DNA from 2 places in the Amycolatopsis sp. NPDC114484 genome. Region 2 is predicted to be linked to the other one. Evidence: riboswitches for the same ligand, from Rfam matches in the RefSeq annotation. Region 2 holds a riboswitch; the other holds the start of a gene.

Region 1 (14,295 bases), on a different contig from region 2:
AGCGACCCCAACGGTCTTCGCGCGGCGATTTCCGGGGCTCCGGCGTCGTGGCAGCGTCCGCAGGCCCCGGGGTATCCGGGCGGGCCCGGATCGGTGCCGTTCCCCGCCGCGGCCGGGCCGGTGCCGCAGGGTTCCCGGATGCCCGGCCCGATGCCGTCCGGACCCGCGTCGGCGCCGGGCTCGATGCCGTCGGGGGCGCCGATGCCGAATGGCCCGGCGTCGTCCGGGATTCCGGCTTCCGGCGGGATGGCCGGGGCACAGCCTCCCGGGATGCCCGGCGGCTCTCCCGGCGCGTCCGGTCCGCACCCGCCCGCGCAGTCCGGGATCCCCGGCCCCGAATCGGCCGGGATGCCGGGGCATTCCGGCCCGCATCCGCCGGGACAGCACGGCCTGCCCGGCCCCGGGACTTCCGGCGCCTACCCGCCGGGGCAAACCGGGATCCCCGCACCAGGGCAGCACGGCCCCGCGATCTCCGGCGCGTATCCGCCGGGGCAATCCGGGATCCCGGCAACAGGATCAAGTTCGCCAGGCCCCGGAATCTCCGGCGCGTATCCGCCCGGACAGACCGGGATCCCCGCACCTGGCCCCGCTGGGATGTCCGGCGCGTACGCCCCGGGAATGGCCGGGATGTCCGGTGCGCACTCCCCGGGACCGGCCGGGATATCGGGCGCGTATCCCCCGGCGCCGAACGGGATGTCCGGCGCGTACTCCCCCGCGCAGACCGGAACGCCGCATCCCTCGAACGTCCACAATGGACAGTCCGGGCCGTACCCGGCCCCGGATCCGGTCGTCAGCACGTGGGGCGTCCCGCAGACCGCGTCCTGGGCCCGCGGCGACGAGCCCCGGCCCGCCGCCGCGCCGGCGAAACAGGGGCGGATCGGCGAGACGATGCCGTCCCAGGGGCTTGAGGGGGAACAGCTTTCCGTGCAGCTGCTGGAAGTCCAGGATCCCGCCGACTTCCTCTTCGGCGCGGCCGGCTACCGGCTCGAGGACGGCGAGCGCGCGGTCGTCGTGCACACCGAGATCACCAACCGCGGGCCGATTCCGTTCGCCTCGCTGCCGGACAATTATCTCGAGCTCGTCACCGACACCGGCGAGACCGTCGCGAAGGCCCCGGTTTCGCTCACGTCCCGGCCGCCGCACAAGATCGGCGTGCAGCCGGGCGAGACGCTCGGCGGGCACACTGTCTACGTCCTGCCCACCGCGACGCGGGTGGTCTCGGTGCGCTGGAGCCCGCGGCCCGAACCGGACGAGCGCACCTTGACCTGGGCCGTCGACTAGCCGGTTAGTTCCCGTCCCGCAAGATCTCCAGCGCACGGGCCAGATCGTCCGGGTACTCCGCCTCGAACTCGACCCACCGGCCGTCCGCCGGATGCGCGAAACCCAGCGTCCGCGCGTGCAGCCACTGGCGGGTCAGGCCGAGTTTCCGGGCCAGCACCGGGTCCGCTCCGTAGGTCAGGTCCCCGGCGCACGGGTGCCGGAGCGCGGAGAAGTGCACGCGGATCTGGTGGGTGCGCCCGGTTTCCAGCTTCACGTGCGCCAGCGAAGCCGCCCGGAACGCCTCGACCACCTCGTAGTGCGTGACGCTCGGCCGTCCGCCCGCGACGACCGCGAACTTGTAGTCGTGCCGCGGATGGCGGTCGATCGGGGCGTCGATGGTGCCGCGCGTCGGGTCGGGGTGGCCCTGCACGACGGCGTGGTAGCCCTTGTCGACGGTCCGTTCCTTGAACGCCCGCTTCAGCACGGTGTACGCGTGCTCGCTCTTGGCCACCACCATCACCCCGGTGGTGCCCGCGTCGAGCCGGTGCACGACGCCCTGCCGTTCGGCCGCGCCGGACGTCGAGACGCGCAGCCCGGCCGCGGCGAGCCCGCCGACGACCGTCGGGCCGGTCCAGCCAGGGCTCGGGTGCACGGCGACGCCGATCGGTTTCGAAATCACCACGATGTCGTCGTCATCGTGCAGGATCTTCATGCCGTCGACCGGCTCCGCGACGATTTCCGCCGGACGCTCCGGTTCCGGCAACGTCACCTCGAGCAGCCCGCCCGCGGACAGCCGGTCGGATTTGCCCGCCGGACGGCCGTCGAGGAGCACGTCGCCCGCCGCCGCGAGGTCGGCGACCGCGGTGCGGGAGAGGCCGAGCAGTTTGGCCAGCCCGGCGTCGACGCGCATTCCGTCGAGCCCGTCGGGGACGGGCAGCATGCGCGCGCTCACGCGGTTTCCTTCTTCTTGCCTCGGGTGGTGGTGCCGTCGTAGTCCTTGCCGAGCAGGGACAGCAGCACGATCAGCGCGCCGCCGACGCAGATCGCGGAGTCGGCGATGTTGAAGATCGCGAAGCCCTGCCCGTTGGGCGCGAACGCGGAGATGAAGTCCACGACGTGCCCGCGCAGCGGTCCGGGCTCGCGGAAGAACCGGTCGGTCAGGTTGCCGAGCGCGCCGGCGAGCACGAGCCCGAGGCCGATCGCCCAGCCGACCGAGCGCAGCCTGCGCGAGATCCACACGATCGCGATCACGACGCCGATCGCGACCAGCGCGAGCACCCAGGTCATGCCGGTCGCCATCGAGAACGCGGCGCCCGGGTTGCGGATCACCTGCAGGTAGATCAGCCCGCCGAGGATCGGCTTCGGTTCCTTGCCCTCGAGATTGGCGACCACGAGGTTCTTGGTGATCAGGTCGATCGCCCACAGCAGCGCCGCGACCGCGAACACCACCCAGACCCGCCGCTTGGGCAGCGGGGCTTCCGCCGGGCTCTCCTCAGCGACCCCCTGCTCAGGCGGTTCCGCAGACGGCTCGACCTCGGATTCGGACGGCGAAGGATCGGTGCTCACACCCCCATTGTCCACAACCGCGCCCGACCAGGTCACAGCGGCAGCCCCCGGCCCGAATTCATTCGCCCCGCGCGCCCCCTCCCGCCATCCTCGTACCCATGCCCGCCGAGATCCCCACCCCCGCGGTAGCCGCCGCCTGGATCGCCCTGGACCTGTCCCCCACCGACGACCTCCCCCTGTTCGCGGCCCACTGGCTAACCAACGGCGAAGACGGCGAACACCTGCGTCGCCTGGCGGGCCTCTCCCGGACCGAACCGCGAGAAATCCACGACGTGCAGCAGTCCGCCCTGGCCGACTGCCACACTCCCATCCCCACCAAGTCCGACGCCGCCCCCGTCGCCTTCGCCCACCTGGCCCGAATGCTCCTCAACGGCCACCTCACCGAACGCGGCCTGCTGAACGCCCTGCACGCGATCATCGTCCGCACCGATTACGCGGAAAGCGCCACCGCCTCGCCACTCGCCCAGGTCTGGCTGCTGGACGAAGAGTGGGACGGCGGCTGGGGACGCACAGAAAAACAAATCAAAGAGGCAATCCGCTCGGCCTGCGAAGCTCAACTAGCCCCACCCAGCCCGACAGAAAGCGCGGGATGGCGCGTTCCCGCACGCGGCAGCGGCGCTGACGCCACTACCCAGGCACCCTAATCTTCCGAATCGCCGTCCTCATCGTCGAGTTTGAAGTGTTCTGTCAATCGGTCGATGGTGAATTTGTTGCTGAGACGGCAGGCGCTGTGCTGATTGGCGAACATGCCGCTCTGCCAAAAACCTTCTGTTCGGTCGCGAGTAGCCACCCACTCGACTGGCACGACGTACTCCGCCGTGTCGTCGGTCTCGCCCGTACGTCGGTACGTTCCGTCGAGTTGACAGTCGGCGAGTCTGCGCGGACCGTCGTCGAGAACGACTTCAGCTTCACTGAACGTGACCGCAGGACCGGCGACAACCCCTACTCCGACGTATCCGGTCTTAGGAATATTTACGAAAATCCGAGCACCAGGCCGGTCCCCGAGAGCGATTAGGGAACGCGAGTACCACACCCCGCCTCCGGCAGAGACGAAACCGTAACGGCGGGCATCGTCCCAGTTCCGGCTGCCTTTTTCCTCCCCGAAGGACACATACCAATCGTTGCCGTTCCACTCCGCCCGGCTCGCTGCCCGACGAGACGACGCTGGCCGTGCCGGGGTCGCGCTGTCGTCAACCAGCCAGGTGCGAGCAAGGTACTCATGTCCGCCGTCGCGGTAGTACCGGAAGAAGACGACGTTGATCGGCACCCCGTAGCCGGTATTGAGGTACGTGACAATGCGCTCGGTCGCGGCGTCCGCCTCGGCTGCGACTACGGACAAGCGGTGGGCGGTGTTCAGCTCCTCCGGCGGGTTGGTGCCGAACCTCTCCGCGAACGCTTCCTCGAATGCCTTTTCGGTCTTGTAGCTGGCATACAACCGCAGTACATCGTCGTGTGTCAGCTCGGCGACCCACGAGCCGTAGTCGAGCACTTGAGCGACAACTTCGCGCGGCGTGCGGTCACGCTTCAACTCCAGAACGTGCAACGCGCCGTCTCCGTCGACTGCGAGCAAGTCGACAATTTTGCCGAAGCTAGTCGGCACCTGGCGGCCGATCAGCAACAATCGGGGACCCAGGAGTCTGGATCAACTTCGATCAATTGCTCGAGCTGAGACTCCAGCGGGGCCCCACTGGATCGCAGCCGCACCGGCTGCCCGTCTTCGATCCGCCACAGTCCGATCTCGGTAGGCATGCATCCCCTCGCCTGATTCCGTGCTGACCCTCCAAGGCCATCTTGCCGGAAACATCAGACAGTTCGGAGCATGATCACACCATCAAGCGCAAAACCCCGGCAACTCCCGCGTGTCCCCCACCGGCCCCCACCGCCCGTCCACCTTCGTGTACTCCCACCGAGCCCCCCGGGCCACGATCTGCCGCAACGCCAGCACCAACCGGTCCACGTGTTCCTCGGTACTCCCCAACCCAAGGCTCACCCGAACCGCCTGCTGGCCCTCGCCCCCGGCCTCGCGGATCAGCCGCCGAGCAGCCACATGGGCGCAGAACGCCCCGTCCCGCACCCCGATCCCGTACTCAGCCGACAGCACCGCCGCCAACCACCCGGGCTCAAACCCGTCGACCACAAAACTCACCGTGCCGACGCGATCCACCGGCGCGTCGAAAAACCGCAGATCAGCACACCCGGGCAACCCAGCGAGCCCCTTACGCAACCGCTCCAGCAACGCAGCCTCATGCGCCCCCACGGCATCCCACTGCGCCGCCAGCTGCTCGCAAGCCACCCCGAGCGCATACACCCCAACGGTATTAGGCGACCCGGCCTCGTGCCGCTCCTCGCCGCTGTTCCACACCACGGCTTCCTCAGTCACCAGCTTCGTAGCGCCGCCACCGGCGAGATACGGCTCAGCAGCCCGCAACCAGTCGCTGCGCCCGATCAACGCCCCAGCCCCGAACGGCGCGTACAACTTGTGCCCGGACAACGCCACGTAGTCGACGTCCAACTCTCGCAACGAAATCCGCCGATGCGGCGCGAGCTGGGCAGCGTCCAACGCCACCCGAGCCCCATGTTTCCGCGCCACCGCGGCAATCTCCGCCACCGGCAACAACTCACCGGTCACGTTCGACGCCCCGGCGACAACCACCAACCGAGGCCCCTGCGGGCATTCCGCCAGTGCTTCGTCCACAACGGACACTGCGGCGAGCCGAGTCCGCGGCAACTGCACCCGACGAACGTTCGGCCCCCGCCAAGGCAGCAGCGCGGCATGGTGCTCGCTGTCGAAAACCACGACAGAAGTCTTACGCGGCAACGCCTTCGCCAGCAGGTTGAACGCATCGGTCGTGTTGCGAGTGAAGATCACCGAGTCGCCGCTGCGAGCGTCCACGAACCGGCGCAGCACACCCCGCGTCCGCTCGTACAACCGCGTGGAAACCTGCGAGGCGAACCCAGCACCACGATGCACACTGGCGTACCACGGAAGAAACTCGTCCACCGCCGAACGCACCGCGTCCAGGCACGGCGCGCTGGCCGCGTGATCGAGGTTGGCGTAACCGATGTCGCCGCCGGTCACCAGCGGCACGCGCAGCGCCGCACCAGCAACAGTGGGAACAGTTTCCGTGGACCGGTCGAGTGCGAGAGTCATGACGGTGCCTCCTCGGCGTTCCGGGGGACCCCCGGCGAGGGGCCCGCGCTTGCCCGTCGCGCTGCGCGACCGGCCTGGTCCTCACCCGGGGCACCCCACCGCGGTAGGAGGGTTGCCGGCCAGCAAGCCGGGGCTTCGCGCTGGCACTCATGACCTGAAACCGACGATAGCGGACAACCGGAGAAAGAAACCAGACCCGTCCCGGGATCTGAGACGGCGGTCACACGAGTGTCCACAAAGGACAGAAGGGTCAGGCCCCGGATTCCCCGTGCCAGCGGGCGAGGCGACCAGCCCGGTCGACCGCCCGGATGCGCCGTTCGGTCGCGTCCCGGTCGGCGGCCGTCGTGACCACCAGAAGCTGGTCTTCGACCTGCAACCGGCTGGTTTTCTGCGGGGTGAAAGCAGTACCCCCGCGGACCACGAGACTGACCGTCGCCCCGGCGGGCAACCGCAGCTCCGACAGGTACACGCCGTGCAGCTTCGACCCCTTCTGGATGCGCACCTGCAGCAGTTCGGCGCCGAGTTCGTCGAGCGGCGCGGCGTCGACTTCGATCTCGTGCGCCTGCGTCGCCTTCGCCAGCCCGAGGATCCGCGCTAGCGGGCTGAGCGTCGCGCCCTGCAGCACGGTGAGCACGATGACGAGCACGAACACCGCGTCCACGAGCCGTTGCGCGCCGGGCACGCCCTCGGACAGCGGGATCATCGCGAGCACGATCGGCACCGCGCCCCGGAGCCCCGCCCAGGACAGGAACGCCTGATCCCGCCAGGGCAATCGGAACGGCAGCAGCGACAAAACCACCGACAGCGGCCGGGCGAGCAAGAGCACCACCGCACCCGCGACGAGGCCGGGGATGAGCGTTTCGAGCAGCCGGGTCGGTGACGCGAACAGGCCGAGCAGCACGAACAGCCCGATCTGCGCGAGCCAGCCGAGCCCCTCGGCGAACGACAGGGTGTCCGACCGGTGCGGCAGCTTGGAATTCCCCAGCACCAGGCCGGCGACGTAAGTGGCCAGCAGGCCGGACGCGTGCGCCAGCTGCCCCGAGGAGTACGCGAGCACGCACACCGCGACCGTGGCGAGCGGGTACAGACCGGTCGCCGGGAGCGCGGCCCGGCGCAGCGCCTGCGCGCCCAGCCAGCCGAAGGCGAGGCCGAGCACGAGACCGGTGAGCAGTTCGTAGACCACCAGCAGCGGCAGCGACCAGTCGACCGCCTCGCCGGACGCGAGCACGACGACCGCGATGTAGGCGGGCGCGTCGTTGATGCCGGACTCCAGCTCCAGCGCGCCGACGAGCCGTTTGCCGACCCCGGCCGTGCGCAGCACGGAGAACACCGCCGCGGCGTCGGTGGACGCGAGGACCGCGCCCCACAGCAGGGCGAGCCGCCAGTCGAGGCCGAGCAGCCAGTGCAGGGCCGCGCCGGTGACCGCGATGCTGATCACCACGGCCACTGTGGACAGCAGGATTCCGGGCCCCAGCGAGGGTTTCACCGCGGACCAGCGGGTGGTGAGCCCGCCCTCGGTGAGGATCAGGACGAGCGCGGCGAGCCCGAGGGACTGGGTGAGCGCCGGATTGTCGAAGCGGATGCCGAACCCGGCCTCGCCGAGCACGACGCCGATCCCGAGATACAGCAGCAGCGACGGGAATCCGAGCCGGATGGACACCCGCACCGCGACGACCGAGACGACCAGGACCAGCGCGCCGACGCCCAGCACCATGGGAAGCTCGTCCACTCCTCCGCCTCCCTCCCGGTCGCCCGCAGGCGTCCAGAATAGTGAGGCAGTGTCCGGTTCCCGAGCGCGCACCACCGGTGCGGGGGACCACCCAGGTGTGTTACGACGCCTCGGCGGCACTCGCCGTCGCGAGATCGACACCCAGCGCGGCGAACGGACCCCTCGCACCAGGCAGCACCCGGACCGCGCGCTGCTGGTCCCGCGTCAGCCATCCCGCCTCGACCGCCCGCTCCAGCACCGCCGCCGGGACCGCGCCGGCGAGGTGCTCCCGCCGCTCTGTCCAATCCAGACAGTCGCGCAGCAACGGCCGCCGCGGCCGGTCCGGGACCGCCACGCCGAGATCGGCCAGCACCTCGCGTCCGGTGTCGGTGAGCGCGAGCCCGTCCGACACGTCGATCAGCCCCCGCTCGACCATCCCGTCCCGCAAAGCGACCCCGAGCGTCCCGGCGAGATGGTCGTAACAACTGCGCGCGAACGACAATCGCTGTACCCGCAACGAAGTCCGCAGCCCGGACGGCCGTTTCAGTTCGGCGTGCTGCGCCAGATGCTCGATCAGCTCCGCGACCCGCGGATTCGCGAGCCGCACGTACGCGTGCCGCCCCTGCTTCACCCGGGCCACGAACCCAGCGCCGGCCAATCGCGTCACGTGCTCGCTGGCTGTCGAGACCGCGATCCGCGCCGCGGCGGCCAGTTCGCCGACAGTCCAGGCGCGGCCGTCCAGCAGCGCGAGACACATGGTCGCCCGGCTCGGATCGGCGAGCACGGCGGCGACCTCGGCCAAGGCGACGGTTTCCATGCCTCCACGGTAGAGCGGGGATACTTCGGCCGCGGCCGAACCGAAGCGCTACAGCGCGTCGAGGAACTTGGCGCCCAGCGAGACGGCTGGTTTGGAGTCGTTGGCCCCCTCCAGGAACACCGCGAACGCCAGGTCGCCGCGGTAGCCGACGAACCAGCCGTGCGCCTCCGCGCCGTCGCCGAACTGCGCGGTGCCGGTCTTGCCGAACACCGAGCCGGAGTGCGCCAGACCGGTCGCCGTGCCGCCGGTGACGACCTCGCGCATCATCCCGCGCAGCGCCGACAGCACCGGCGACGGCGGCGGGTTGTAGCCGGTGTTGACCTTGGTGCCGTCCGCCCACAGCCGCGGCACGACCGCGCGCCCGGACGCCGCGGTCGCCGCCATCACCGCCGCTCCCATCGGGCTGACCTGTACCTTTCCCTGCCCGATCCCGTCCTCGACCTGCTCGTCCGCACTCGCCGCCGGGTCGACGCGGCCCAGCTCGGTGGACGCGCCGCCGATCCCGAAGTCGGCGTTGAGGCCGAACTGCGTGGCCGCCTTCGCGAGCCCGTCGGCGGGCAGCTGCGACGCGAGCCGGGCGAACGTGGTGTTGCAGGACTTCGCGAACGCCTTGTGCACGGTGGTCGTGCCGAGGTCGAAACCCTCGTTGGAGAGCGTGCGGGTGCCGATCCGGTCGGTCAGCGGGCACGGAACCGAGGAATCCGGCGTGACCAGCCCGGCTTCCAGCGCCGCGGTCGCGGTGACGATCTTGAACGTCGAACCCGGCGCGTACTGGCCGCTGAACGCCGACGCCGCGTTGGTGACGTTGCTGTTCTGCGCCACGGCGAGCACATCGCCGGAAGACGGCTGGATCGCGACGAGGACCGCCTTGCCGCGATATCCGTCGACCGCTGCCTGAGCTGCGTTCTGGGTCGCGACGCTGAGCCCGGTGGTCGCCGGTTTGTGGTCGCCCTCGGGGTTTCCGAACAGCGTCTCCAGGTTCTTGCCCGACGCGTCCACGCGCTCGACCGCGAAGGCTTGGGACGCCTGCCCGTGCCCGGTGAGCGCCGAGCGGAGCAGCGGGAACGCCTTGTCGTCAGCCAGTTTCAGCCCGCCGCCGCCGGAGACGACGAGCGGTTTGCCGTCGCGGTCGACCACGGCCGGAATGTCCGAGGACGCGATCGCCAGCCGCTGCCCGGCTTCCAGCTTGGGGTGCAGCACCGTCGGCGCCCAGTGGACCCGCCATTTGCCCTGCGCCTGGACGAGACCGAGGGAGCCGGAGTACGTCCAGGTGCGGCCGGAACCGAGGTTCCAGGTGACGGTGTAGGCCGCGGTGGCTTTGTCGCCCTGCGGCGCGCCGACGTCGCCGAGCTTGGCGGCCAGCTGCGTGGGCCGAAGCGTCGCCCACGCGTCCTGAAGCGCGGAGGAGGCATCCGTCGGAGCGTCGGTCGCCTTGCTGGCGGTGTCGGCGTCCTTCGTGGCGAAGGCAAGCAGGTACCCGCGGGCCGCCGAGGACGGGTCGTTGGGCTCCGCTGCGGTTGACGCCGGCTCCGAACCTGGCGAGGCGGCCGTCGATTCCCCTCCGCGGAGCAGCACGACCGCGGCCACCACGATCGCGACCACGGCCAGCGCGCCTCCGATCAGCACGCCCTTCTTCCCGGCAGGACTCACCGTCGCATCCCCTCACCCCACGCGGTCCGCCCGCGTCCCTGGCCCAGCTTGCCCATCGCGGAACGGAACCGGGTGTTACCTCGGGGAACGGGACAGATTCGTGATCAATGCCGCGTTGTATAGGTCGTTATACAGTCAGCTCGGGCGAGTTCAGCGCCACGCCCTCGCAGCAGGGCCGAGGTCAGCCAGCATCTTTACGGCTGAGCCCGGGAGAATCCGCGCCAGACGGAGCCGAATCCTGACGCAACTGTTCGAACTCCAGCCGAGCCGCCCTCGTGTACAAATGCTCCTCGCCAAAAGTCTCCGCCAGGTATCCGATTACGCGCTCGAACTCGGGGATCACGACAGCCTCGCTCCCCGATTGCCGTAAATCGGACAAAATCAGGTGGACCCTCTCCCGTATTCTCATGCAGAGGACAGCCTGCCCGTCCGGCGAGGACGGGGTGAATTTCTCGATATCGCCCGAATTTCGTCCTTGGCGTTCGACTTCGTCACGTTGCGCCCGCTCGATAGCCCGGCCCTCTACGAAGAAGAGGTCGAGAAGCTGCTGTACCACCGCGCTCTTCTGACGAGCGTCTTTGTCGATCCGCACTGGCGCGCTATCCGGCTCAGGACTGCGGGCGCCAGGTATGTCCTCCACGGTTTCGGAACGGCACGTCCCTGTTCCGCGCGCACCGCCTGGAAGCTCGAGAATGTCTCCCGCGGCCATTCCCGCGACAGCCACCACGACAGCGGGAGAGGTCCGGCCGAGATTCTTGTCCGTGACGAGGCGCAGTTCGGCCGCAGCTATCTCCTCTTCGGTAACGTGGTGGAGTCGGCTCATGAGTACTCGCCTCCTTCCACCTCGTGGATCAGTCTATCGAGCGCGTGGTGGTGGAACACGTCGAGCAACTGATTGTCGTCGTGCGTGGCCAGGTCGGATCTCCCCAGTTTGGCCAGCAGTTTGAGACCGGCCACCCGCTTCCGGGCCGAGTCGTCCAGCGCGAGTTCCGCCGCCCAGGCGAAGCGCCGCCACCACTCCTCGCGGCGCGCTGCTTCTTCACGCTGCTTCGTGGCCCGGTCGTTCGCGCGCACGCCCATTCGCGCACCGACGAAAGCCCCCGCGACGGTGAGCAGCCCAAGGGCAATCGTCACCGCCAGCTGCGACCCTGACATCGCCCTCCCTCGACCTGGGGCCTGCCTGGGTGCCGAGCCTACCGAGGTCGCGGGCACCTGCTTCATGACTCAGAGTTCGTTCCGGCCAGAGGAACGGGGCGTCTGCGTGGCGCGGAGGGGCACCCTGGAGAAAGCCTTGGCGAACTGAATTCCCAGGCGCGCTACGCACCCGGACATAGGGCGTTATACACCCTGGTCGACCTTCCCCCGGGCGCGTTGCCACCAGAGCCCGGCCACGACCAGCACCGCGACCAGGATGCCCGAGCTGATCAGCTGGATCCGGGCGTCGGGGTCGCCGGTCATCACCACCAGGATCGCCACCATCGCGGCGAGGGTGGCCCAGGTCAGGTACGGGAAGCCCCACATCCGCACAGTGAGGCTGTCCGGTGCGGTGCGTTCCAGTTCCCGGCGCACTCGCAACTGGGTGCAGGCCACGAGGATCCACACGATCAGCAGCACGGACCCGACCGCGTTCAGCAGGTACTGGAAGACGGTGTCCGGCCAGAGCGCGTTGAGCGCCACGGCGACAAAGCCGAACAACACCGAAGCCGCGACGGCGAAGACCGGCACGCCGTTTCGGTCCACTTTGGTCAGTGCGCGGGGCGCGTGGCCGCGCTGCGCCAGCGAATACACCATCCGCGCCGCGCCGTACATGTTGGTGTTCAGCGTGGACAGCAAGGCGAACAGCACGACCACGTTCATGATCTGCCCGGTCGCCGGAATCCCGATCCGTTCGAGCACCGCGGCGAACGGGCTCTGTCCCGGCTGCACGCTCGTCCACGGCAGGAGCGACACGATGACCAGCATGGAACCGATGTAGAACACCGAAATCCGCACGACCGCGTTGCGGACCGCCCTGCCGACGGCGTGCGCGGGGTCGTCGGACTCCGCGGCCGCGATGGTCACCACTTCCAGGCCGCCGAAGGTGAAGACGACCGCGAGCAGTCCGGTGCCGACGCCCTGCCATCCGTGGGGCAGCAGGCCGCCGTGGCCGAGGAGGTTGTCCGTGCCGACGAAGGAAGTGCCCGGCAGAACGCCGAGAAACGCGAGCACCCCGAGGACCAGGAAGGCCACGACCGCCACGACCTTGATCAGCGCCAGCCAGAACTCGAGCTCGCCGAACCGGGACACCGCGGTGAAGTTGACCGCGGTCAGCACCGCCATGAAGATCAGGACCAGCGCCCACTGCGGAATGCCGGGAAGCCAGCCGTTGACGATGATGGCGGCGGCGGTGGCCTCGACGGCGAGCACGACGACGAGCGCGGCCCAGTACAGCCAGCCGATGGCGAAACCGGCCCACGACCCGAACGCGCGCTCGGCGTGCACGGAGAACGACCCGCTGGCCGGGATCGCGGCGGCCATTTCGGCCATCATGCGCATGACCAGCATCGCCAGCGTGCCCGCGAACACGAAGGACAGCACGATGCCGGGCCCGGCGAGCTTGATACCGACGCCGGAGCTGACGAACAGTCCCGAACCGATCACGCCGCCCATCGCGAGCATGGCGAGGTGCCGCTGGCGCAAGCCGGCGGCCAGCCCCTCGGCGGCCGGTTCGGCGGCGGCTTCTGAAGTCATGGGAAATCCCTAGCAGACGCTTCCCGGGACGTCGCAGCTCGGTCGTCCGTCAGGCGGAAGGCCTGCTGAGCCGGTAGCGGGCTTTGAGATGGAAGCGTTCGCCCTGCGGACCGAGGATGCTGAGGAATTCCGCCGCGTGCTCGTCGGCGTTCCCGAACCAATGCGGCAGATGCGTGTCGAATTCGGCGGATTCCCCGGCGTTCAGCACGAAATCCTGGTCGCCGAGGAGCATCCGCGGCGGCGCAGCTCGCGCAGCCTGGGCCCGACCGCGGCCAGCACGGCGTCGAACTCTTCGCTCATGCGCCCATGGTGCGGGCGGCTTCGCGGTTTCAGCCAAGAATTTTGCGGAAACCGCGGTCTTGCTCCGGACCCGGAGCAAGACCGCGACCTCTCACGCCTTAGCGACCGCCACGCGGACCTTCACGCCTTCGCCGACCGTGCCGTCGAAGCCCTCGGCCACCTCGGCGTAGGACACCGACGTCGCGAGCGTTTCGGACGCCACGAACTCCTCGTGCTCGCGCACCGCGGCCGTCACCTCGCCGGTGGCGTCCACGGTCAGCGAGATCCGGTCGCCGACGTCGAGACCGGCCTCGCGGCGCGCCTGCTGGACCACGCGGACCAGGTCGCGCGCCAGGCCCTCGGCCGCCAGCTCCTCGGTGACCTCGGTGTCCAGCACGACCAGACCGGCCCCGCCGGGCAGTTCGGCCGCCGCGCCGCCGCCGGCCGCCACCAGGCGCCGGTCGTACTCGCCCTCGACCAGTTCGACCCCCGCCGCCACGACCGCGCCGGCCGCGTTCGTCGTCCAGTCGCCCGCCTTGACCGCCTTGATCACCTGCTGCACGGTCTTGCCGAGCCGCGGCCCGGCCGCCCGCGCGTTCACCGCGACCTCGAACGTGCCGTGCGCCGCGACGTCGGCGGTCAGCTCCACCGACTTCACGTTCACCTCGTCCCGCAGGATCTCGGTGAACCCGCGCAGCGGTTCGACGTCCTCGGCCGCCACGACGAGCTTCGCCAGCGGCAGCCGCACCCGCAGCTTGTTCGCCTTGCGCAGCGCCAGCGCCGACGACGCCACCTGCCGCACCTTGTCCATCGCGGTCACCAGCGCCGCGTCGGCGGGCAGGTCGAGCGCGTTCGGCCAGTCGGTCAGGTGCACCGAACGGCCGCCGGTCAGCCCGCGCCACACCGTTTCGGTGGTGAGCGGCAGCAGCGGGGCGATGACCCGGCAGGTCACCTCCAGCACCGTGTGCAGCGTGTCGATCGCGTCCTGCTCGCCCGCCCAGAAGCGGTCGCGCGACCGGCGGACGTACCAGTTCGTGAGCACCTCGAGGAAGTCCCGCACGGTCTGGCACGCGCCCGCGATGTCGTAGCCGTCCATCGCGGACTCGACATCGGTGACCAGTTCGTGCGTTTTCG
Region 2 (14,295 bases):
GGCACAGCTCCATGATCGTGCCCACGAACTCCGACGGCGCCAGGATGCTGACCTTCGACACCGGCTCGTGCACCTCGGAGATCTTGAGCCCGCCCGGCCAGTCCGAGGGGTTCGTGACGATCACCTCGCTGCGGTCCTCCAGCACCACGCGGTACACCACGTTCGGCGCGGTCGAGATCAGGTCCAGCCCGAATTCGCGCTCCAGCCGGTCCCGGGTGATCTCCAGGTGCAGCAGGCCGAGGAACCCGCAGCGGAAGCCGAAGCCCAGCGCCACCGACGTCTCCGGCTCATACGTCAGCGCGGCGTCGTTGAGCTGCAGCTTCTCCAGCGCCTCGCGCAGTTCCGGGTAGTCCGAGCCGTCCACCGGGTACAGCCCGGAGAACACCATCGGCTTCGGTTCGCGGTAGCCGGCCAGCGGTTCCGTCGCGCCGCGGCGCTCGGAGGTCACGGTGTCGCCGACCTTCGACTGCCGCACGTCCTTCACGCCGGTGATCAGGTAGCCGACCTCGCCGACGCCGAGTCCCTTGCTGGCCTTCGGCTCCGGCGAGATGATCCCGACCTCGAGCAGTTCGTGCGTCGCGCCGGTCGACATCATCTTGATCTTCTCGCGCGGCGTGATCTTGCCGTCCACCACGCGGATGTAGGTGACGACGCCGCGATAGGTGTCGTAGACCGAGTCGAAGATCATCGCGCGGGCGGGCGCGTCCGCGTCGCCGACCGGCGGCGGGACCTGGCGCACGCACTCGTCCAGCAGCTCGGTCACGCCCATGCCGGTCTTCGCCGACACGCGCAGCACGTCCGAGGGCTCGCAGCCGATGATGTGCGCGATCTCCGCCGCGTACTTGTCCGGGTCCGCCGAGGGCAGGTCGATCTTGTTCAGCACCGGGATGATGTGCAGGTCTTTCTCGAGCGCGAGATACAGGTTCGCGAGCGTCTGCGCCTCGATCCCCTGCGCGGCGTCGACCAGCAGGATCGCTCCCTCGCACGCCTCCAGCGCCCGCGAGACCTCGTAGGTGAAGTCGACGTGGCCGGGCGTGTCGATCAGGTGCAGGACGTGGTCCTGGCCGTCGACCTGCCACGGCAGCCGGACGTTCTGGGCCTTGATCGTGATGCCGCGTTCCCGCTCGATGTCCATGCGGTCGAGGTACTGCGCGCGCATGGCCCGCTCCTCGACGACGCCGGTGAGCTGCAGCATCCGGTCCGCCAGCGTCGACTTGCCGTGGTCGATGTGGGCGATGATGCAGAAGTTGCGGATCAACTCCGGCGGCGTGAAGGTGGTGTCGGCGAACGTCTTGGGCGCTGTCACTCGGGCTGTCCTCGGGATGGTGGGGGATGTCCGTACCCCATCGTCCCATGGACCTCCGGGTGCGGGTGGGGGTCATCCCCGATGCGGGCCCGCGCGTCTCGTGATGACCTCGAAGCATGACCACTTCACCCTCCCCCTCGCCGCCCGGCCCCGGCGTCCTCGACGCCGCGCTCGACCGGGCCTTCGGCCACCCCAGCGGGCTGCTGGGCAAGCTCGGCGGCAAGCTGATGGCGGTCAGCAACGCCGCGACGGAGCACCGCGTCGTCGACCTCGCCCGCCTCGAACCCGACGAGACCGTTCTCGTCATCGGCCCTGGTCCGGGCATCGGGCTCGACGCGGCGAGCAAGCTCGCCGGCGAGGTGATCGGCGTCGAACCCTCCCCCGAGATGCGCGACCTCTGCACGGACCGCTGCGGCGACCGCGCCGAGGTGCGCGCGGGCAGCGCGGCCCGCACCGGCTGCGCGGACGAAACCGCGGACGTCGTGCTGACCGTGAACAACGTCCAGCTCTGGGACGACCGCGCGGCGGGCTTCGCCGAGTTGTTCCGGGTGCTGCGGCCAGGCGGGCGGCTGCTGCTCTCGGCGCACGAGAAGTGGCTTCCGGTGACCCGGCACGAACTCGCCGGCGAAGCCGCCGCCGCGGGATTCACCGACCTGCAGACCTGGACCTGGGACCCGCCCGGGTTCGCCGCCCTCGCCGCCCAGCTCCGGGCTGTGAAACCGAGCTAGCGCTTGTCCCGGCGCAACGGGTGGTCCTCCGGGACCTCGACGAGAACGATCCGCAGCCCGTCCGGGTCGGCGATCCACGCCTCGTCGGTGCCCCACGGTTCGCGGCGAGCCTCGCGCACCGGTTCGACCCCGCGTCCGGCCAGTTCGGCCAGCGTCGCCGGAAGATCGCGGACCTGCAGGAACAGATTGACGTCCGGACCCGGCCCGTCCTCGCCGGCGCCGACCACCTCGATCGACCCGCCGCCGGCGAAAAACCGCGTGCCGCCAGGGAACTCGCGCTCGATCGCGAGGCCGAGGGCGTCGCGGTAGAACGCGGTCGACACCTCGTGGTCGCGGGGGTGGATCAGCACCCGGCTGCTCAGTACGTCCATGGTTCCTGCCTACCTGAGCCGCTCAGGCGACCGCAATCGCGGCGATCCCCGCCAGCACCACCAGCGATCCGGCGAGCCGCCGCACCGCGTTGCGCTCGCGGAGCACGAGCCAGGCGGCGACCCCGCCGAAGACGATCGACAGTTCGCGCGCCGGAGCGACGAGGCTGACCGGCGCGATCCGCAAGGCGTACAGGACCAGCAGGTAGCTGGCGGGCGAGGCCAGCCCGACGATCAGCACCTCGCGCCGATGATCGCGCCACAGCCGCTTGATCTCGGAGCGGCCGCGGGCGGCGGCCGGCGCGAGCAGGACGCTCTGGCCGATCGCCCCACCGCCGAAGTAGACGAGCGGGGGCACGCCGAGCGACGTGACCGAATGCGCGTCCCAAATCGTGTAAGCCGCGATGACCGTTCCGGTGGCGACGCCGTAGAACACCCCGGCGCGACGAGCCTTCGCGTCGCCGGCGCTGCCGCCGAGACTGATCACCAGGACGCCCGCGACGACGAGGAAGGCACCGACCAGCCCGAGCACGCCCGGCCGTTCCCCCAGGACCGTGACGGCCACGAGCACCGACACCAGCGGCCCGGTGCCGCGGGCCAGCGGGTAGACGACCGACAGGTCGCCGACCTCGTAGCCGCGCTGCAGCACGATCCCGTACACCACGTGCAGGACCGCGGTGACCAGCGCCGCGAGCAGCCAAGTCCATTGTGGACGTTCCGGTTCGACGGCGAGCGCGACCGCGATCACCGGGAGCATCGCCACCGCGGAAACCGTGTAGTACAGCCAGACGAACCGCGGACCGCCGCCGGAAACCCGTTTGGCGGCGAGGTTCCACACGGCGTGCACGACCGCGGCGACGAGGACCATGGCGAGGGCAGTGGTGTTCATCCGGGACCCTTTCAGGTTTTCAGCGCACGCTGAAGACCGGGTCCTCCAGGCTTTTGTCCCGTCAGATGAACGGCAGGGCTCGGTGTCCCGCCGAAGGTGCCGCTCGGACCAGGCCCGCCCGCCCTCGTTGTCTTCGCGACCCGCTTTGCGGGACCACGGGCAGGCGACGGAACCCTAGGCACTACCGAATCCCACCGTAACCGAGCCGCCGCCGCGATGCCGAGCGGTTCGCGGCTCCGGGGCCCGCGCCGGGGCCGGGAGCAGGGCTGTTAAGATTTTCGACTGTTGCCGTGCGGCATTCCGTCAGGGAGGAAACCCGGCCGCCCCTCGGGGCAGGCCTGGAGCCACACAGACGCGGCAGCGACCTTCACCGAGTGAAAGAGGAACGCCTCCATGGCCAACATCAAGTCGCAGGTCAAGCGCATCGACACGAACGAGAAGGCGCGGCAGCGCAACCTGGCGATCCGGTCCTCGGTGAAGACCGCGATCCGCAAGTTCCGCGAGGCCGCCGAAGCCGGTGACAAGGACAAGGCCCTCGAACTGCAGCGCGACGCCGCTCGCAAGCTCGACAAGGCCGTCACCAAGGGCGTCATCCACGCCAACCAGGCCGCGAACAAGAAGTCGGCTCTCGCGAAGCGCGCGAACCAGCTCTGAGCGCAGTCTTTCCGGAAGGCCCGGCGGCTTCGGCCGCCGGGCCTTTTCCGTGTCCTGGGGCCGGGCTCATGGCAACGGCCGCACTCGGCGATCGTCATCGCGTCCAGCGAAACGCCCCAGGCTTCCCCGCCGCGATCGCGTCCAGCGAAACGCCCCAGGCTTCCCCGTCGCGACGACGCAGCAGATCCCGCCTCGGCGTCAGCGGTCTCCCTTGGCCGCGACCACCTCGAGGACCGCGCGCTGCAGGGCGTAGTTCGAATCGGCCGCCGCGCCCTTGACCTCGGCGTTCAGCCGCGCCACGACGCGCATCGCGGTCGCCAGGCCGTCCTGGCCCCAGCCGCGGGACTGGCCCTGCGCCTTGCGGATCTTCCACGGCGGCATGCCCAGTTCGCCCGCCATCTGGTTCGGATTGCCGCGCCCGGCGGCGGACACGCGGGCGATCGTGCGGACCGCGTCGGCCAGCGCGTCAGCCACCAGGACGTGCGGAACGCCCAGCTGCATCGCCCACTGCAGCGACTCCATCGCGGCCGCCCGGTCGCCCGCGACAGCCTTCTCCGCGACCGCGAAGCCGGTCACGTCGGCACGTCCGGTGTGATAGCGGCGGACTGCCTGCTCGTCGATGACTCCCCCGGTGTCGGCGACCAGCTGGGTCGCCGCCGAGGACAGCTCGCGCAGGTCCGAGCCGACCGAGTCGAGCAGCGCCAGCAAGCCCGCGCCGTCGATCTTGCCGCCCGCGCGGCGCACCTCGTTGCGGACGAACGCCTCGCGCTCGGCCGGCTTGGTGAGCTTCGGGCATTCGGTGATCTCCGCGCCCGCTTTTTTCAACGCGCCGGGCAGCGCCTTCGCGGCCTTGCTCCGCCCGCCGCCGCTGTGCACGACCACGAGGACGATGCCGTCGGCCGGGGCCTTCACGTACGCCAGGACCGCGTCGGACAGCTCCTGCGAGATGTCCTGCGCCGACTCCAGCACGATCACGCGCCCCTCGGCGAACAATGAGGGGCTGACCAGCTCAGCCAGCACGGGCGGTGTGAGATCGGACACCCGCGTCCGCGTGAGGTCCGCCGTCGGGTCCGCGGCCCTGGCCGCGTCGAGGGAGGCTCGCACAGCCCGTTCGATGAGCAGTTCTTCCTCGCCCGTGACGAGGTGCAGCGGCGCGGGTGCGGTGGTCACCCCGCCATCTTCTCACCCGGCCGCCGGGCCGTCCGCTCCGGTGATGTGGGCCGCCTCCGTGGCACGAGCTGATCGGGATGTCGTACGGTGTAGCCGAGGACGCGCCCACCGGCGCTCCGACAATCGAATACCGCTCATCCAGAGGGGCAGAGGGAACGGCCCGACGAAGCCCCGGCAACCGGCGTACAGCCTGTCATCCCGCGATCGCGGGATAGCTGACGACCACGGTGCCAATTCCGGCCCGCTTCGGCGGGGCAGATGAGGAAGGAACCTCGCGATGACTGCAGCCCTCAGCGCCACCTCCGCCAACAAGACGATCGACCTCGGTCCGGCCGTCGAACTGGTGTCGAAGGAAGAGGGGCACCGGCAGCCGCTCGCTCCGGAATTCGTCTCCGCGGAAGACTTCTCGCCGCTCGAGGTCGCCTACGACTTCGGCCGCGTCCGCCGCGAGGACATCGAGGCGGGCCCGCGCAACATCTGGCGTTACAAGAAACTCCTTCCCGTCCCCTCGACCGTCGAGGAGACCCCGAACACCGAACCCGGCTGCACCCGGCTCGTGCGCGCCGACCGGCTCGCGAAGGAGCTCGGCCTCAAGAGCCTGTGGGTCAAGGACGACACCGGCAACCCGACGCACTCGTTCAAGGACCGCGTGGTCGCCGTCGCGCTCGCCGCGGCCCGCGAGTTCGGCTTCGAGGTCCTCGCGTGTCCCTCGACCGGCAACCTGGCCAACGCGACCGCCGCCGCGGCGGCCCGCGCCGGCTGGCGGTCGGTCGTGCTGATCCCGAAGAACCTCGAACGCGCGAAGATCCTCACCACCGCGGTCTACGACGGCGACCTGATCGCCGTCGACGGCAACTACGACGACGTGAACCGGCTCGCCACCGAACTGGCCGGCGAGCACCCGAAGTGGGCGTTCGTGAACGTCAACGTCCGCCCGTACTACTCCGAGGGCTCGAAGACGCTCGCCTACGAGGTCGCCGAGCAGCTCGGCTGGCGCCTCCCCGAGCAGATCGTCGTGCCGATCGCCTCCGGTTCCCAGCTCACCAAGGTGGACAAGGGTTTCCGCGAGCTGGGCCAGCTCGGCCTCGTGGACGCCAGCCCGTACAAGGTGTTCGGCGCGCAGGCCACCGGCTGCTCGCCGGTCTCCGCCGCGTACCGCAACGGCCACGACGTGATCCAGCCGGTGAAGCCGGACACCATCGCCCGCTCGCTCGCGATCGGCAACCCGGCCGACGGCCCGTACGTGCTCGACGTGGTCAACCGCACCGGCGGCGCGATCGAGGACGTCACCGACGAAGAGGTCGTCGAAGGCATCCGGCTGCTCGCGCGCACCGAAGGCATCTTCACCGAGACCGCGGGCGGCGTCACCGTCGCGACCGCGAAGAAGCTCATCGAAACCGGCAAGCTCGACCCGGACGCCGAAACCGTCCTCCTCATCACCGGCGACGGCCTGAAGACCCTCGACGCGGTCGAGAACCACATCGGCCCGAAGGCCACCGTGCCGCCGTCCGCCGCGGCCGTCGCCAAGGCGCTCGGCTACTGACGCACCAGCCCGGGGTCCGCCGCACTACCGCGGCGGACCCCGCGGCTCGCCCCGGCGCGCGACCGCCGGACCGTTCCCGGAGGCGGGCAGAACGGCGGTGTCACCGTCGATATCGGTCCGGGTGACCAGCACTCCCATCGCGCCGAGAACGTCCACTGTGGACTTGCTCGGATGTCCGTACCCGTTGCCCGCGCCGACGCTGATCAGCGCCGTGCGCGGCCGCACCGCCGCGAGGAACTGCGGCAGCGAATACCTCGAGCCGTGGTGCGGCACCTTCAGCACATCGGCCCGCAGGTCGACACCCTCCGCGAGCAGATCCGCTTGCGCGGCCAGTTCCACGTCTCCGGTCAGCAAGACCCGGCCGGCCGAGGTGTCGGCGCGCAGGACCACCGAGCTGTTGTTGATCATCGTGCCGTCCTGCAAGGCAGGCGACCGAGTGGTGGCGTAGCGCGGACCCAGTACGTCCAGCGACAATCCCGGCCATTCCAGCCGTTGTCCCTCGCTCAATTGCATGAGCGGTACGCCACGACGCCGTGCTTCACCGGAAACCGACTGCCACGCCCACGCCGGAGCACGCCCCGGTCCCACCGCGATCGCTCCGACCGCACGTCCGTCGAAGACCGAGGCGAGACCGCCGATGTGGTCCGCGTGCAAGTGGCTCAGCACGAGCAACGGCACCCGTTCGACGCCCAGCCTCCGCAGGCATTCGTCGACCGGTCCCGGCTCCGGCCCGGTATCGACGACCACGGCGCGACCGGGCTCGGCAGTCGCCAGAACTACCGCGTCTCCTTGTCCGACATCGCATTCCACCATCGCCCAGCCGTCCGGCGGCCAGCCGGGAGCCAATACTTTGGCTGGCACCACCGTCAACAGCACGACGACCAGGCCGATCGCCACCAGCAGCCGGAACCGGCGAAACCGCGCCGCCACTACGACCACGACCAGCAGGGCGGCCGCGCACAATCCGCCCCACCAGCCACCAGGCCAGGACAGCGCCGCGCCGGGCGCTCTCGCACCCTGCCGGGCGACCGTGATCAGCCACCGGGCCTCCGGGTCCGCCAGATGGATCAACACCTGCCCGGCACCTGGCCACCACGGCCCGACGACTGTCGCGAGCACGCCTAGAACGGTGACCGGCGCGACCACTGGTGCCGCAAGGACATTGGTGACCACTGAGACCAGGCTGACCGTCCCCGCCATCCCGGCGATGACCGGTGCGGTGACCACGAACGCGGCCAGCGGGACGGCGAGGCCTTCGGCGTAGCCGGGCGGGACTCCCCGGCGTACCAACGAATCCGCCCACCGCGGTGCGAGCAGCACCAGCCCTGCCGTCGCGAGAACCGAGAGCGCGAAGCCGAAATTCGCCGCCATCGTCGGATCCCACGCCACCAACGCGCATACCGCGAAGGCCAAGGCGGGCAACGCTGAACCACGCCGCCCGAGGGCCAGCGCGAGCAACCCGATGCCGCCCATGACGCCAGCCCGCACCACACTCGGTTCGGGACCCACCAGGACGAGGAATCCCGCCAAGCAGGTTCCGGCCGCTGCTGCGGAGAACCTCGGCCCGGCGCGGACCAAGCGGCACAGCAGCAGGACGGCTCCGCCGATGATCACGAGATTTCCGCCGCTCACAGCCATTAAGTGGGTGAGCCCCGAGGCCTTGAACTCCCCTTCGACCCGCTGCGGCAACGCGCTCGTGTCGCCCAGCACCAGTCCGGGCAACAGGCCCGCCGGTTCCTCCGGCAGGATCGCGCACAGCGAATGCAGGCTGTTCCGCAGCGCCGCGGCGGCTCGCTGCCACCACGGTGCAGGTCCGACGTCGGCTGGTGCGGCACGGACGGAGAGCACTGCGGCGGTCAGTTCGCCACCGCGTGCGGGCAGGAGCCGGCCGGACGTCGTCACCTCCTGGCCTGGCAACAGCCCGCTCCATCCCGCGACCGGTGCCAGCAACAGGACCCGGCCGGTCGATTCGACCGGCTGACCGTCCACTGTGGCCGTGGTGACGCGTGCGGGAACCGCCACTGACCGGGTGCCCGCCTGCTGATCGGCATAGCCGGCTTGGTGGATCGACCGGGGGCGCTCGCTGATCTCGACCCGCAGCGTCGCGGTAACGCCATGGACGGCAGCGGCCGCCAGCGGGTCGGACGCTGCGTCGTGAATGCGAAGGGCCGTTGGCACTGCGGCAATGAGACCCACGAGTAGCAACGCTCCCCCGACGCCTACGTATCGGGAACGGCCGCGCGCTAGCAGCACCGCGGCGCCGATGACCGCTACGGCTCCGACTGCGGTCGCGGCCCACCAGCCGAGCTGGAGTCCGGCGAGGGTGGCCGCCCAGCCGGCGACGGCTGCGGGCACGAGGCGGAAATCGTGGTCACGCCGCGACTTTTCCTCGGTTTCCGGCTTCATCCGACGGTCACCTGCTCGCGAAGCTTCTGGAACTTGCTTTCGCCGATGCCGTCGACGTCCCGAAGTTGTTCGACGCTCGAGAATCCGCCGTGCTGCGTGCGCCAGTCGGCGATGCGCCGGGCGGTGACCTCGCCGACGCCGGGGAGGCTGTCGAGTTGTTCGGCGGTCGCGGAATTCAAGTCGATCTTGCTGGCCGCGGCGGCTGACCCGGCCGGTGCCGCTTGGGCGGCCGGGACGCCGACCGCGACTTGCTCCCCGTCGGTGAGTTTGCGGGCGAGGTTCAGCGCGGTCAGGTCGACGCCCGGGTCGGCGCCACCGGCGGCGCGGAGGGCGTCGGCGACGCGGGAACCCGATGGCACGGTGACGAGTCCTGGCGTGCGCACGTGGCCGACGACGCTGATCACCAGGTTCTCGTTGGTCTTCGACGCGTGCGGTGCCTGCGCGCGGGCGGTCGGGAGCGGCGGGGCGATCTCGGCCGCGGGTGAGCGGCCGAAGAGCGCCAGGCCACCGGCTACGACGGCGGCGGCTGCCAGCAAGGCCAGCGCGAAGGCCATTCCTCGGCGGCCCAGGAAGCCCGGCAGGCCGGTCGCTCCGGGGAGCCAGCGGCGTGCCCATCGGTGTTCGGCGTGTTCCGGCAGCCAGCTGCGGACCAGTTTTCCGCCGGACAGCTGGCTTTCCGGCGGCGGGTTGTCGGCAAATGCAGACAGTCCCGCTTCGGGACTCCTTGGCCGAGAAACTCGCGCGGAGCTGGACGGCGAACCGTCCGCCGCAGCCGCGGGCTGTCTGTCCAGAAGCGGTGAACTGTCAGCAACTGCAGACAGCTGGGCTTTCAGACCCGTTGTTCGCGAGTGCGGCATCAAGTCGGGTGCGCCGTTGTCCGCACCTGCCGACAACCGTCCGCGCGCTGATCGGCCCGCGCGGCCGAGGGGCAGCCAGCGGCGCGGGCGGCTACCGGGTCCAGTGGTGTGCGGTATCGCGGCCAGCTGGTCGGCCAGCCAGGTGAGCCTGACGTTGACGGGAGTGCCCGGATCCCGGGCGGAATTCTCGAACACACGATCGACGCTAGGCGTCGGCCGGTCCGGCGGCGAGAGGGTTCTGCGCGAGCTGTGGACAACCCGCCCCTTGGGGACAACTCAGCTGGCACCGCCGGAGACGCGGCGGAATTTGTCGGGGTGTGCGGTCATACTGGCCGGTTTGGCTGCGGCACCGACGATCGAAAAGCGTTCGCCCCCGCCGGTGCTATCCGCTAGACCTGGCAGTCAACCGTCGAACGGGAGCATGCCGCAGCTGTGGACCACACCGACCTGACCCTGCGTCCGATCACCGGGCCGGAAGAACTCGATCTCTTCCGCAGGCTCGCCTACCCCCTTGACCACGAACTCGCCGACGACCTCGCCGCCGGCCGCCGCAGGCCGGGCTGGATGTGGGTCGCGCTTCGCGGTGGCGAACTCGTCGCCAGGGCCGCGTGGTGGGGTCGCGCCGAGGAGCCGGTCCCGTTTCTGCTGGACGTCTTCGATCTTGAGGACGTGGCCGTCGGAACGAAACTCTTGCGAACCGCAATGGCGGAGATCCTGCCCCTCGGCACCAAGCCCCCGACTTACCACCGGATGATCCCCGCGGATTGGCGCGAAAAAGCCGCGACCCGAAGCGTTGTCGAAGACAGGATGATCGCGCTCGAGCAGACCGGCGCGCGACTGCTCGCCGAGCGGCTGCGCTTCGAGTGGCGACCAGGGACTCCGGTCGCTCCGCCGCGGAACCGGCTGGTCTTCCGTCCGATCCGCGACGAAGACGAGATCCTCGACCTGATGACCCGCGTCCTGGACGGGACACTCGACGCCCACAGCCGCGACGACCTGACCCGGATGTCCGCTCGTGAAGCGGCGATCCGGCATTACGAGGACGAACTGGCGCATTACCGCAGCCCGAAGGACTGGTGGCGGGTCGCCACCCTGCCCGACGGGACGCCGGCCGGGTTCGTCACGCCGGCGCGCAACAACTACAACCCCATCATCGGGTATCTCGCCGTCCTGCCCGAGCATCGCGGCAACGGCTACATCGACGACATTCTCGCCGAGGGAACTAGAATCCTTGCCGCCCAAGAAGTTCCTCGTATCCGAGCGGCGACGGACCTCGACAACATCCCGATGGCGAGCGCGTTCCGGCGCGCCGGGTACGTCGACTTCGAGCGCACGATCACAATGGCCTGGCCGTGATCCGCACGGAACCTTGGGAACGCGCAGTCGCCCACCTGGCCGGGCTGGCGACTGGCGGACCGGCGGACCCGGCGTGGCGGGTCACGCTGCATTTCCACCCGGACCGGCTGGTCAACGAGGTGCCGATCCTGGAGAGCATGGCGCGGGACAGCCGGTACCGCTCGCAGTTCGAGACCGGCGTCAGCAACGGCGGGCTGACCGCACATCCCGGAGGAGATCGCTGGCGCTGGGAAAGCCGGTTGTTCGCCGGCGCCTACGACGACGTCGCGGCCGCGCACCGGCCGAAATACGGGTCGCTGAATTTTCGCGGCAGGAAGACGGGCGGCTCGCCGCGGTTCGGCTCGGCGTATCTGCGGCTCGCGCGGCACACGATGTCCCGCACGACTTTCGCTTATCCCGACAGCGTCTTCGAACCGACCTCTTTCGGCGTCGAGGCACACTTGTCCGATCTGGTCGCGATCGCCGAGGCTGACGACCAAGACTTGCTGGACGACTACATCGAGGCGCAGGTGCACGGCGAGGTGGACCTGGCTCGGGACGTCGAAGCGCTGGTTCTCGATCCGTCCTACCGAGGAACCGAAATCGAGGCGGCGGCCCGAAAACTGGGTGCCGTCGAATGGCACGAAGGGTTCCGGCTCGCCACGGGAGAACTTCTCCGGCACCCCGATTACCGCGGGCCGGAGTTCACCGCACTGGGCGCCGAACTCGCCGAGAACGGAACCCTCGACCCGTGCATCCTCGGGAAGGCCGCCGGCCAGAACGAACAAGACCTCAAACGCGTCTGGCACCTGCTCGCGCGATTCGGCAACCAGGAACTCGGTTAAGCGCGCTGCACGACCACGCCGAGCACGCCAGGACCGGTATGAGCTCCGATGACCGCGCCGATCTCCGACACCACGCATCCCCCGGCACAGCCCGGGATCGCTTCCTCCAGCCGGTTCGCCAGCTCGACAGCTCGTTCCGGCGAAGCGAGATGATGCACCGCCAGCTCGACCGGCCCCGTCCCCGCCGCCTGCACGGACAACTCGACCAAGCGCCCGATCGCGCGGTTCATCGTGCGCACTTTCTCCAGCGGCAGGATCCGGCCGTCGGACATGTGCAGCACCGGTTTCACCGCCAGCGCGGTGCCCAGCAACGCCGCGGCAGAACCGATCCGGCCGCCGCGCCGCAGGTGTTCCAACGTCTCGACCACGAACAACGTCGAGGACCGGTCGGCCGCGTCCGTCGCGACCGCTTCGACTTCGGCCGGGCTGGCTCCGGAGGCGGCGGCGTCCGCGGCGTGCAGGGCGGCGAAGCCCAAACCCATCGCTGTGGTGCGGGAATCGACGACGCGGACGCGATCGGAGCCGACTTCTTCCGCCGCCAGCACCGCGGCTTCCCAAGTGCCCGAAAGCTCTCTCGACAGGTGCACTGACACGACCGCGTCCGCTCCCGCGTCGAGCGCGGCCCGGAATTCGGTGGCGAACTCGGCCGGAGTGGGCCGGGAAGTGGTGACGATCTTCCGCTCCCCCAGCGCTTCCGCGAGCGCGGCGGGACCCATTTCGACGCCGTCGAGCGAGCACACGCCTTCCACCAGGACGTGCAGGGGCACCACCCGCACCGAGTGCCGCTCGGCGAAGCCTTCGGGCAGGTGCGCGGTGGAGTCCGTGACCACGGCGACCGACACGCCGTCAGCCTACGTTGCCGGAGCCGAGGTGCGGAGCCACGAGCTTCGCCATCGCAGTACCGACAGCTTCGTGCCCGGCCCATCCCCAGTGCATGCCGTCGGGATTTCCCGCGCCGCTCAAGACATGTTCGCCAACTACGCCGGGCGTGTCGAGCAACGGCACTTCGCGTCGCGCGGCCCACGAAGCGAGCGCAGCGGCTGCTTCGGCGCGTCCAGTGTGTACGCGCCCGTACGCATCAGCGCGGTGCACCGAAGGCAGCATGCCGAACACAGGCAACTCAGGGCGTAGCGCGCGCAACGCTTCGACGGACTGGTCCAGATAGCTCACACTCAGCCGCGCAGGCAGTACGCGAGGACGTCCACGCATCACGACAGACAACCGTGGCTGCGCAGCGAGATAGGCACCGCGTACAACGCGACGCACGCCGTCGGGGCGAAGATAGCGAAGTCCCTGACGCAAGTACGTCGGCAGCGGCGACGGCAGTGTGTCCATGTGACCGACGGCGAGCACGACAGCGTCGACGCGACGCAGATCAGCCCACACGCGCGGATCGCCGGTGAGCGACCACCACAGGTCGCGCGCGGTCCAGCCGATGCCGGCGACGAGATCGGCTTGTCCGGACAACGCATTCGCGGCGACGTTGGGCCACAGGCGCGGATCGTCGGCCGCGCAAGGGCCCTCGGGGCCGTGGAAACAAAGTGAATCGCCGAAGACGAGCAGCTGCGGGCTCATCAGGTCAGCCGGTGATGCCCGCGTTGTACGCGTGCAACCGCCACTTCCCCTCGCGGTGGCCGAGTTCGACCCAATGGCAGTTCATGATCCCGCCGAGCGACGGCCAGACCTCGACCGGAAGGCCGAGCAGTTTCGCGGTGAGCGCGAGGATCAGGCCGCCGTGCGAGGCGAGCAGGACCGATTCCCCGGCGTCTGAGTTCGGCTGCATCAGGTCGTCGACCACCTCGGCGGCGCGTTCGGCGACCTCGACCCGGGATTCGCCGCCCGGCGGGGCCCACGCGGCGTTGGTGCGCCACAGCTCCCGGTCGCCCGGATAGCCCTCGTCGACCTCGGCTCCGGTCAGGCCCTGCCACTCGCCGAGGTGCGTCTCGCGCAGCCGCTTGTCGATCTGCAGCGGCACGCCGATCGCCTCGGTGAGCACCGTCGCGGTGTCGGTGGCGCGGCGCAGGTCGGACGCGATCACCAGCTCCGGCGCGAACCGCGCGAGCGCGGGCACGGCGAAGCGCGCCTGGTTCCAGCCGACCGGGGTCAGCGCCGAATCGAGGTGTCCCTGCATGCGGCCGGCGGCGTTGTAGTCCGTCTCGCCGTGCCGCCAGAGCAGCAGCCGCCGCGGGCTCAC

The links. A riboswitch is a leader RNA that binds a small molecule or an ion and turns the genes downstream of it on or off. The one in region 2 is predicted to bind S-adenosylmethionine.
Region 1: linked by a shared signal. The riboswitch ahead of ACZ7SW_RS36440 (aminotransferase class V-fold PLP-dependent enzyme) and the one ahead of thrC (threonine synthase) in region 2 are both predicted to bind S-adenosylmethionine.

What each region holds. Positions count from the first base shown of each region.
Region 1 covers NZ_JBVKDQ010000021.1:56,388-70,682, reverse strand. The annotation lists gene ACZ7SW_RS36465 (AsnC family protein) at 271-1,281, shown strand; gene ACZ7SW_RS36460 (RluA family pseudouridine synthase) at 1,286-2,212, opposite strand; gene lspA (signal peptidase II) at 2,209-2,826, opposite strand; gene ACZ7SW_RS36450 (hypothetical protein) at 2,925-3,470, shown strand; gene ACZ7SW_RS36445 (hypothetical protein) at 3,467-4,396, opposite strand; gene ACZ7SW_RS36440 (aminotransferase class V-fold PLP-dependent enzyme) at 4,658-5,977, opposite strand; SAM riboswitch class IV at 6,018-6,132, opposite strand; gene ACZ7SW_RS36435 (potassium/proton antiporter) at 6,228-7,706, opposite strand; gene ACZ7SW_RS36430 (ArsR/SmtB family transcription factor) at 7,807-8,502, opposite strand; gene ACZ7SW_RS36425 (penicillin-binding transpeptidase domain-containing protein) at 8,551-10,152, opposite strand; gene ACZ7SW_RS36420 (hypothetical protein) at 10,334-10,975, opposite strand; gene ACZ7SW_RS36415 (hypothetical protein) at 10,972-11,307, opposite strand; gene ACZ7SW_RS36410 (amino acid permease) at 11,491-12,882, opposite strand; partial or broken gene ACZ7SW_RS36405 (cupin domain-containing protein) at 12,932-13,117, opposite strand; gene ileS (isoleucine--tRNA ligase) at 13,274-14,295, opposite strand, start outside.
Region 2 covers NZ_JBVKDQ010000018.1:88,716-103,010, reverse strand. The annotation lists gene lepA (translation elongation factor 4) at 1-1,306, opposite strand, end outside; gene ACZ7SW_RS34460 (class I SAM-dependent methyltransferase) at 1,423-2,034, shown strand; gene ACZ7SW_RS34455 (VOC family protein) at 2,031-2,405, opposite strand; gene ACZ7SW_RS34450 (DMT family transporter) at 2,428-3,291, opposite strand; gene rpsT (30S ribosomal protein S20) at 3,685-3,945, shown strand; gene holA (DNA polymerase III subunit delta) at 4,144-5,115, opposite strand; SAM riboswitch class I at 5,247-5,380, shown strand; gene thrC (threonine synthase) at 5,393-6,658, shown strand; gene ACZ7SW_RS34430 (ComEC/Rec2 family competence protein) at 6,683-9,064, opposite strand; gene ACZ7SW_RS34425 (ComEA family DNA-binding protein) at 9,061-9,618, opposite strand; gene ACZ7SW_RS34420 (GNAT family N-acetyltransferase) at 10,354-11,277, shown strand; gene ACZ7SW_RS34415 (DUF3626 domain-containing protein) at 11,274-12,101, shown strand; gene ACZ7SW_RS34410 (DegV family protein) at 12,098-12,943, opposite strand; gene octT (diglucosylglycerate octanoyltransferase) at 12,948-13,676, opposite strand; gene ACZ7SW_RS34400 (histidine phosphatase family protein) at 13,681-14,295, opposite strand; gene rsfS (ribosome silencing factor) at 14,292-14,295, opposite strand, start outside.